One region of the Streptomyces sp. NPDC091281 genome, then DNA from elsewhere that is predicted to be linked to it. Evidence: riboswitches for the same ligand, from Rfam matches in the RefSeq annotation. Region 1 holds a riboswitch; each other region holds the start of a gene.
What was found. A riboswitch is a leader RNA that binds a small molecule or an ion and turns the genes downstream of it on or off. The one in region 1 is predicted to bind cobalamin.

Region 1 (3,212 bases):
TCCCGTTGAAGTTGGCGGACGGGCCGAAGTAACCGGCCTCCGCCGTCTGCCAGTAGCCGTAGATGTCGGCGATCAGGTTGCGTGAGGCGGAGACCCGCGCCGGGTCGATCCCGGCGGCGTACGCGTTGAGCGTGGCGCGCTCGTAGTCGGTGACGACGGGGGAGGCGGACGGCCAGCTCGCCGAGGACAGCAGGGTGCGGTACACGGTTCTGGCGTTCTTCGTGGCGTCGCCGCCCGGCGTGACGTCCACCGCGGCGGTGCCGGCGGCGGCGAACGCGCTGAACGCCCACTCGTTGGACAGCCCCGACCCGGCGTACGAACCGTCCGCCGCCTGGAGCGACTTGAGGTAGGTCACGCCGTTCGTCTTCGACGTGGCGATCTGCGCGGGTGTGGAGGTCGCGGCGGCGGGCAGCGCGGTGAGCGCGAACGCCCCCGCCGCGGCGGTCGCGGTGAACGCGGCACGCCGCCAGGACGACACCGCGGCGCCGCCCGATCGGGCAGCGGCGGGGGAGACACGGGAATCCCGGGATGCGCGGAAAGCGCGGAAAGCGCGGGGAGCACCGGAAGTGCGGGAAGCGGTACGGGACATGGCCTGCTCCTGGGGTGAGGGACACCGGCCGAACCTGCGGCGGGCCCCTCGGCGGACCGGGAGCGCGGCGGGCCTGGCCGCCGTCCGGAACGCGTGGACCGGCTACCAACTCAACCTCACCGCTTGGGCATTCGGGCTCGGAACGGCACACCGCCGTCCCACACCGCTGCGCGTCAGCCCCGGACTCCCACCGGGTTCCCCCACTCGGCAGAGCGCGACGGTACCCGACCCGGACCCCCGTCACCAGAGGCGCCCCGGACAGCCGCCGGGCCCGCCCGAGGCACCCTTGACGCTTCCGGTGAAGCGTGCTCAAATCCGCCTGATACGCAACGAGTTCCAGGGGAAGCCGGTCGAACGCCGGCGCTGACCCGCAACCGTGGGCCCGGTCCAGCCGGGCGAGCCGGAATGCCTGGGACGTGATCGACAGCGCGTGATCGACAGCTACAGACGCCGTCGCGGACTACGGCGTGGTGCGACCAGCTTCCGTACGCCGGTGTCCCCGCGCGTGCCGGGAGCCCTCAGCCACGTCCCTGCCCGCGTCGGCCGGTCGGCGAAGGGACCGGGGTGGGGACAGCACAGGGCGCACCAGGCGCACAGGGCGCACCGGGTGCCGAGGACGCGCAGGGCGCTCGGCGCGCACACGGCGTGCCACGCGGACCGAGCGGTTCAGGCGGACCAGGTGAAGCGGGCGGACCAGGCGGAGTGCCGCGTACGGCGGCCCGCCCGCTGCGGCTGACGGCGTTCGCGGCGGCGCTGCTCACCGTCCTCGCGGTCTGCATGACCTTTCTCACCACGACCACCGCCGCCGCCGACCCGGTCGGCGCCTGCACCGCGACGCGGGGCGCCGTCGTCGCCGTCGACTTCGGCGCGTTCGACGGGGACGTGGTCCGCGGCTGCGACACCACCCCCACCACCGGCTACGAGCTGCTGCACGCGGCAGGGTTCACCACGAAGGGCACCGGCCACGACGGCGACGCCTTCGTCTGCCGCATCGGCCACGACGCGTTCCGCTCCGGCACGCAGTACCCGACCCCGGACGCGGACGACTGCGCGCTCACCCCGCCCGCCACCGCCTACTGGTCGTACTGGACCGCCGCGCCCGGCGAGGACGAGTGGACGTACAGCCGCTACGGCGCCATGGACCGCAGGCTCCAGGACGGCGACGTCGACGCCTGGGTGTACGGCGGCACGGACGTCGGCGGCACCACCGGCCGCCCCGACTTCAGCCCCGACGACGTCCGGCCCGACGGCGGCGGCACCGGCACCCCCGGCCCCAGCGGCGGTCCGACCGCCGCCCCCGGCGAGGTCGACACGGCCGCCGCCGTACGCTGGCTCAAGAGCCGTCTCACCGACGACGAACGCGTCACCGACGACTCCGGCACCGCCGACCTCCTGCTGACCACCGAGACCGCCTACGCGCTCGCCGCCACCGACGGCCGCGGCCCGGCCCTGGACAAGGTCACCGCGTACCTCACGACCCAAGTCGGCTCCTACGCCTACCCGTTCGGCACCGATCAGGCGCCGAACGCGACGGCCGCCGCCCGCCTCGCCCTGCTCGCCGAGATCACCGGCGGCGACCCGCGCGCCGTCGGCGGCCACGACCTCGTCGGCGACCTGACCGCGCACGTCTGCGCGGCGGGCCCCGAGTCCGGCGAACCCACCCCCGGCTGCACCGCCCCCGGCGACTTCCGCAACGCCGACTACGCCGACGGGCAGGCCCTCGCCGTCCTCGCCCTGCTGCGCGCCGGGGTCACGCCCCCCGCCGCCACCGTGGACCGGCTGGCGCGGCTCCAGTGCCGGGACGGAGGCATCTCCGGCCCCCTCATCCGGGCCGAGGAGAACTGCGACGCCGACCCCGCCGTCACCGCGCTCACCGCGCTGGTCCTGGAGAAGGCGGGCGGCCACGCCGACACCGTGTCCAAGGCGCGCGCCTACCTGACGCGCACCCAGCGCGAGGACGGCGCCTACCTCGGCTACACCGGCGCCACCGGCGCGAGCGTCCACGCGACCGCCCACGCCGCCCAGGCCCTGCGCGCCCTCGGCGACACCGGCCGCGCCGACGCCGCCGAGGCCTGGCTGTCCCGGCAGCAACTCGACGGCGGCGGCTTCGCGTTCGAGGAGGGCGGCACCGACCCGGCGCCCTACGCCACCACGGCCGCCGTCCTCGCGGGCGCGCACACCAGCCTGGTCACCCTCACCGCGCGCACCACCCCGCCCCCGACCACCGCACCCCCCACCTCCGCCTCCCCGACCGGCCGGCCGTCCACGACCCCGGCCCCGGGCAAGGCCCCCGACCTCCGCAAGGGCGTCGCCTACCTCACCGCGCCCGCCCAGCTCGTCCAGGGCCGCTACCACGCCGCCGGACCCGGCACCGCGCGCGCCGACTTCGGCCTCACCATCGACGGGGCCTACGCCCTCGCCGCCACCGGCCTAGACAACGCCGCCCTGCGCGGGATCGTCGACTTCCTCGACCGGGGCGGCAAGGACGGCGAGGGCCGTACGGTCAACGACTGGACCGGCGTCGGCGGCGCCCACCCGGTCGGCGGCGCCCTCGGCAAGACGGCCCTCCTCGCCGAGGCCGTCGGCCGTGACCCGCGCTCCTTCGGCGGCCACGACCTGATCG
Region 2 (3,212 bases), on a different contig from region 1:
CCGGCCCCTGCTGGAGGCCATGGGCCGCCGGGTCGTGCACTGCGGCGGCCCCGGCGCCGGACAGGCCGCGAAGATCTGCAACAACATGATCCTCGGCGTCTCCATGATCGCCGTCAGCGAGGCCTTCGTCCTCGGCGAACGCCTCGGCCTCTCCCACCAGGCGCTCTACGACGTGGCCTCCGCCGCGTCCGGGCAGTGCTGGGCGCTCACCGTCAACTGCCCCGTCCCCGGCCCCGTTCCGGCCAGCCCCGCCAACCGCGACTACCGGCCGGGCTTCGCCGCCGCCCTCATGGCGAAGGACCTCGGCCTCGCCGCCGACGCCGCCCGCGCCACCGGCACCGACACGGAACTCGGGCGCCGGGCGGCTGAGTTGTACGCGGCCTACGCCGAACAGGTCGGTGCCGCCGAGGACTTCTCCGGCATCGTCCGCACCATCCGCGACCGGGGAGAGGAGCGCACCGCATGACGGGCGTACGGGAGAGCGACGGGGCGACCGGTGGTCCGGCGGGGGAGTACGAGACGATCCGGGTCGAGCGCGAGGGCCGTACCGCCCTGATCACGCTGGACCGGCCGAAGGCCCTCAACGCGCTGAACCTGAAGGTCATGGAGGAGGTCGTGGCCGCCGCCGAGGCCCTGGACCGGGACCCGGAATGCGGCTGTGTCGTCATCACCGGCTCGGAACGGGCCTTCGCGGCCGGGGCCGACATCAAGGAGATGGCCGACCGCGACTACCTCGACATGTACCTCACCGACTGGTTCACCGCCTGGGACCGCCTCGGGCAGCTCCGCACGCCGACGGTCGCGGCGGTCGCCGGGTACGCGCTCGGCGGCGGCTGCGAACTGGCCCTGCTCTGCGACATCGTGCTCGCCGCCGACACGGCCGTCTTCGGCCAGCCGGAGATCAAGCTCGGCGTCATCCCCGGCATCGGCGGCTCCCAGCGCCTGACCCGCGCCGTCGGCAAGGCCAAGGCGATGGAGCTGTGCCTCACCGGCCGCACCATGGACGCAGCCGAGGCCGAACGCGCCGGACTCGTCTCCCGGATCGTCCCCGCCGACGCGCTGCTCGGCGAGGCACGCGCCGTCGCCGCGACCGTCGCCGGGATGTCCCTGCCGGTGGCGATGATGGCGAAGGAGGCCGTCGGCCGCGCCTTCGAGACGACCCTCGCCGAGGGCGTCCGCTTCGAACGCCGCCTGTTCCACGCGGTGTTCGCCACCGCCGACCAGAAGGAGGGCATGGCCGCCTTCACGGAGAAACGGCCGCCCGTCTTCCGCCACCGGTAGGCCCCGCGGCGCGCCCCCGGCGCAGGCCGGGCGGCGCGCCGGTAAGGGTTCGGTGTGAGGGGCTCCCCGGCGGGGGTCCGGCCCTTGGCCAGGACCTCCGCCGGGGAGTACCGTCCCGTCCGGTATCGACGACGGACACGGAAGCCGGTGGAAATCCGGCACGGTCGCGCCACTGTGAACGAGCCGCCCCACCGCGGGCCGCCCGTGAGTCAGACCCTTGGCCGTCGTCCTGTGCACCACCGAGATGGGACGCGAACTCCCAGAGGAGGCCCCGCCATGGCGCAGCATGTCGCCCCGCCCGCCAGCACCCCCGCCGTACCGGCCCGACTGCCGCTGAGGGACATCGCGCCCTGGGCGGTCTTCTTCGGCGTCCTGATGCTGGTGCTGCTGTACTTCGTCGGCGCCGAGCAGGGTGCCACCGCCGTCGTCTCCGGCGAGGACGTCCACGAGTGGGTGCACGACGCCCGCCACCTGCTCGGCTTCCCCTGCCACTGACGAGGGGCGCCGCACTTCCATGAACTCCGCGATCGTCCGTAACCTCCTCGTCCGCGGCATGCTCGCCGGCCTCGGTGCCGGTGTCCTCGCCCTGGTCGTCGCCTACTTCCTCGGCGAGCCGAACGTCGACAGCGCCATCGGCTTCGAGGAGTCCCACGCCCCCGCTCACGAGCACGAGGTCGAACTCGTCTCGCGCGGCCTCCAGTCCACCGCGGGCCTGGCCACCGGCATCCTCGTCTACGGGGTCGCCTTCGGCGGCATCGCCGCGCTCGCCTTCTGCTTCGCGCTCGGCCGCGTCGGCCGCTTCGGCCCCCGCGCCACCGCCCTGCTGCTGTCGGGCGCCGCGTTCGTCGCCGTGTACGCGGTGCCGTTCTTCAAGTACCCGGCGAACCCGCCCGCGGTCGGCGACCCCGACACCATCGCCCGCCGCACCACCCTGTACTTCCTGATGATGGTGCTCAGCGTGCTGCTCGCGGTCGCCGCGGTGATCGTCGGCAAGCGGCTCGCCCCCCGGCTGGGCACCTGGTACGCCACCGTCGCCGCGGTGGCCGGTTTCCTCGTCGTGATCGGGCTGGCGTACGCCTTCCTGCCCACGGTGAACGAGGTGCCCGGCGACTTCCCGGCCGCCCTGCTGTGGCGGTTCCGGCTCTCCGCCCTCGCCCTCCAGGCCACGCTGTGGGCCGGATTCGGCCTCGTCTTCGGCGAACTCGCCGAACGCCTGATCCACCCCCGGCCGGCCGCGGTTCCCGCGGGCGCGGCGGCTGCCTCCCCGCAGTGAGCCGACCGAGCCGTCCGGCACGACGGGAGGGCCCGCGGAACCGTCCGCGGGCCCTCCCGCGTTCTCCCGGTGACCCCGCCGGACCGACTCCGTCACCGGCACGGCACTTCAGGACGGGCAGGACACCATGCGCGAACGACCGGGCCGATTAGCCACGGACCCCGACCGCGGAGACTTCGACCGCGGGGACGGGACCGGCGGCGAGGAGCGCAGGAGGAGCCGAGTGAGCCGACAACCCCAGCCGCGCCGCATCACCCTCGGCGGTCGCGAGGCGGTCGCCCTCACCCCGGAGGAGTACGCCCAACTCGTCGCCAGCCGACGGCAGATCGGCGGCCAGAGCGCCCGCGTCCGGGTGCTCGGTGAACAGGTGCGGCGCACCGACCGCCTCCTGCGGGAACTGGAGACCCTGGTCGCCGCACCCGGCGAGGGCTGCACGCACCCGCCGGACCCCGACCCCGCCCCCGGCTGCCTGCGCTGCGCCGTGGCCGACCTGCTCCGCCGCCACCGGGACACCGGCCGCTGAACTCCCGTACGCGCGGGACCGGTCCGTACGAGCGGCCGGGATCGGCCTGTCCGGGCGGCCGGGTCAGTCCGTGGCCGTGTTCGTGGTCGCGTCGAGCGGACGGCCGAGCCGCAGGTTCCAGCGCCCGGACCGCCC
Region 3 (3,212 bases), on a different contig from region 1:
TGGCGTGAATGCCGCCGTGGGTCCGGGGGCGAGTGCGCCTCAGCCCCTCCTCCCCTTGCTTGTCCGGTCCTCTGTGGGCGCGGCCCCCGCCCCCGGCGCGGGCAGCCCCAGGTTCTCCCGCAGTGTCGTCCCGGCGTAGTCCTCGGCCACGATGCGCCGTCTGCGCAGCTCGTGCAGCAGGCCGTCGACGACGAAGTCGTGCTGGGCGGGGTCGGCGAGGCCGGGGAGGTTGATGACGTCGACGACGCCCGCCCGGAAGCGTTCCTCCACGGCGTCCGCGATCTGCTCGGGGGTGCCCGCGACCGCCCAGTGCCCGGTGTCCTGGGCGGCCACGATCAGCTCCCGTAGGGTGCGGCCCTCGCGGGCGTACCCGGAGAAGATCTCCACCCGGCCGCGCCGCCCGCGCACCGAGGCGAGGTCGGGCAGCAGCGACTCCGGGAGCGGCGCGTCCAGCCGCAGTCCGGACAGGTCGAGCCCGCCGCCGAGCATGTCGGCGACCTGGCCCCGGCCCCGTTCGAAGTCGATCGACTCCCGCCGCTCGCGCACCCGTTGCCGTGCCTGGGCCTCGGTCGCGCCGAAGGTGGCGTGCAACGAGCTGAAGATCAGGGGCAGTCCGGGCGCCCGCCCCAGCGACCGGGCCCGCTCGCGGATGCGGTGGGTGAAGTCGCGGGCGATGTCCAGGGTGGGGAGCGAGGTGAACACCACCTCGGCGTGGCGGGCGCCGAGTTCGACGCCCGCCGCCGACTGCCCGGCCTGGAACTGCACCGGCCGCCCCTGCGGCAGCGGCGGGATGTTCAGCGGACCGGCGACGTCGAAGAACCGCCCGGAGTGGTGGATCGGCCGGACCCGCGACCGGTCGAGCACCGCCCGCCCGTCGGGACCGGCGGTGAGCGCGCCCGGTTCCCAGCTGTCCCAGAGGGAGTTCACGACGGCGAGGACCTCGGCGGCGCGGGCGTAGCGCTCGTCGGGGCCGGGCAGCTCGCCGGGGCCGTAGTTCTCCTCGCCGAGCGCCGAGGTCACCAGGTTCCAGGCCGCGCGGCCGTTGCTGACGTGGTCGAGAGTGCCGAACAGCCTCGCCAGGTTGAAAGGATGGTGGAACGTCGTGGACACGGTGGCGATGAGCCCGATCCGGGACGTCACCTGGCTCAGCGCGGACACGAACACCAGCGGTTCCTGCGACCCGATGGCGCCCTGCGCGTCGAACCGCAGCAGGTCGGCGGTGAACAGGGCGTCGATACGGGCCGCCTCCGCGAGCCGCGCGACCCGTACGGCGGTGTCCAGGGTGGACCGCGCCGGGTCCACCGCCAGGTCGTAGGTCTCCGACGTCCCCCCGGCGCCGGTCACGGTCCTGAGCGTTCTGGGCTGCTGGGCGCTCATGCGTCATCCTTCTCGCGTGCGGGGCCGACTGCGGCGGAGGTGGTCTCCGCCCCTCATGTCAGCGAGCCCCGCGCGAGCGGGCATTCCTGCCGGATGTGACAACCGCTTGTCAGTCGTGTGTACACGGTCGCGGGCGGCCGGGTCCGCGCAGCCCCACCGGCCCGGCGGGGGACGGTCGCGCACCCGGGGCCGCCCCGCCCGACGAACGTCTCGGACGCCGGACGGCACGCACGCCGGACGTCATGTACCGCGAAAGTCCGAAAAACCACCCGGCAGGTCTGGTGGATTTACTAGGACGTCCAACTATATAGTCGCGACGAAGGCCCGCGGTGCAGGGAAGCCGGTGTGATTCCGGCACGGTCCCGCCACTGTGACCGGGGAGTACGCCGTCGAGCAGCACGCCACTGACGCGAAGGACGTCGGGAAGGCGGACGGCGCGCGCTGATCCGGGAGTCAGGATACCGGCCGCGGGATGTTCCGTGTTGTCCACGAGGATGGAGCTGACACGCATGGCACCGGTGCGCACCCACGACCCCGGCGGAGGCCGGCCCCTGCCCGCTCCCGGGCACCCCTCCCGGCCCCGTTCCGCGCCGCCCTCGCGGCCCGGAGCGTGACCGCCGTCGTCCGACGGTCCGCACGCCATACGTACTCTCGCGCGACCCCCGTGCCCGCACGCCCCGGCGTGCCGTCACGGCCCGGCCGCGCGCCGTCCCGGATCACCTGACGAGAGCAGGCACCGATGGTCCGCGTACCAGAACACCCCGCACACGACCGCGCCCCCGTGCGTGAGTTGACCCACTTCGTCGGCGGAAAGCACGTCCCGGGCACCTCCGGGGCCTTCGGCGACGTCCACGACCCCAACACGGGTGAGGTCCAGGCCCGCGTGCCGCTCGCCGACCGCGCCGAGACCGAGGCCGCGATCGCCGACGCGCGGCGCGCCCAGGCCGCCTGGGGCGAGTGGAACCCGCAGCGCCGCGCCCGCGTCCTGCTGCGCTTCCTCCAGCTCGTCGAGCAGGAGAAGGACGCGCTGGCGCGGCTGCTCTCCGCCGAGCACGGCAAGACGATCGCCGACGCCCACGGCGACCTCCAACGCGGCCTGGAAGTCGTCGAGTTCGCGGCGGGCATCCCGCACCTGCTGAAGGGCGAGTTCACCGACAACGCCGGGACCGGCATCGACGTCCACTCGCTGCGCTCCCCGCTCGGCGTCGTCGCCGGGATCACCCCGTTCAACTTCCCCGCGATGATCCCCCTGTGGAAGGCCGCCCCCGCCCTGGCCTGCGGCAACGCCTTCATCCTCAAGCCCTCCGAACGCGACCCGTCCGTCCCGCTGCGGCTCGCGGAACTCTTCCTGGAGGCGGGCCTGCCGCCCGGCGTCCTCAACGTCGTCAACGGCGGCCGGGAAGCCGTCGACACGCTGCTCACCGACCCCCGCGTCGCCGCCCTCGGCTTCGTCGGCTCCACCCCGGTCGCCGCGCACGTCTACGCCACCGCCGCCGCCCACGGCAAACGCGCCCAGTGCTTCGGCGGCGCCAAGAACCACCTGATCGTCATGCCCGACGCCGACCTCGACCAGGCCGTCGACGCCCTGATCGGCGCGGGCTACGGCTCGGCGGGCGAACGCTGCATGGCCATCTCGGTCGCCGTCCCCGTCGGCGAGGCCACCGCCGACGCCCTCGTCGCCCGCCTCGCCGACCGCGTCCGCGCCCTGCGCATCGGCCGCAGCGACGACCCCGAGGCCGACTTCGGCCCCATGGTCGGCCGCGACGCCGTCGACCGGGTCCGCTCCTACGTCGACCTCGGCGTCAAGGAGGGCGCCGAACTCGTCGTCGACGGAC

Region 2: another riboswitch for cobalamin. It lies ahead of ACIQPQ_RS09335 (CbtB-domain containing protein); the one in region 1 lies ahead of ACIQPQ_RS23420 (prenyltransferase/squalene oxidase repeat-containing protein).
Region 3: another riboswitch for cobalamin. It lies ahead of ACIQPQ_RS09360 (CoA-acylating methylmalonate-semialdehyde dehydrogenase); the one in region 1 lies ahead of ACIQPQ_RS23420 (prenyltransferase/squalene oxidase repeat-containing protein).

The regions. Positions count from the first base shown of each region.
Region 1 is NZ_JBIVUY010000009.1:72,087-75,298, forward strand. Features, by position in the region: gene ACIQPQ_RS23415 (hypothetical protein) at 1-478, opposite strand, end outside; cobalamin riboswitch at 715-790, opposite strand; cobalamin riboswitch at 883-1,018, shown strand; gene ACIQPQ_RS23420 (prenyltransferase/squalene oxidase repeat-containing protein) at 1,367-3,212, shown strand, end outside.
Region 2 is NZ_JBIVUY010000003.1:93,900-97,111, reverse strand. Features, by position in the region: gene mmsB (3-hydroxyisobutyrate dehydrogenase) at 1-466, shown strand, start outside; gene ACIQPQ_RS09340 (enoyl-CoA hydratase) at 463-1,281, shown strand; adenosylcobalamin (AdoCbl) riboswitch at 1,409-1,510, shown strand; gene ACIQPQ_RS09335 (CbtB-domain containing protein) at 1,558-1,776, shown strand; gene ACIQPQ_RS09330 (CbtA family protein) at 1,796-2,554, shown strand; gene ACIQPQ_RS09325 (hypothetical protein) at 2,778-3,077, shown strand; gene ACIQPQ_RS09320 (histidine phosphatase family protein) at 3,141-3,212, opposite strand, start outside.
Region 3 is NZ_JBIVUY010000003.1:100,276-103,487, reverse strand. Features, by position in the region: gene ACIQPQ_RS09365 (NtaA/DmoA family FMN-dependent monooxygenase) at 40-1,377, opposite strand; cobalamin riboswitch at 1,669-1,862, shown strand; gene ACIQPQ_RS09360 (CoA-acylating methylmalonate-semialdehyde dehydrogenase) at 2,117-3,212, shown strand, end outside.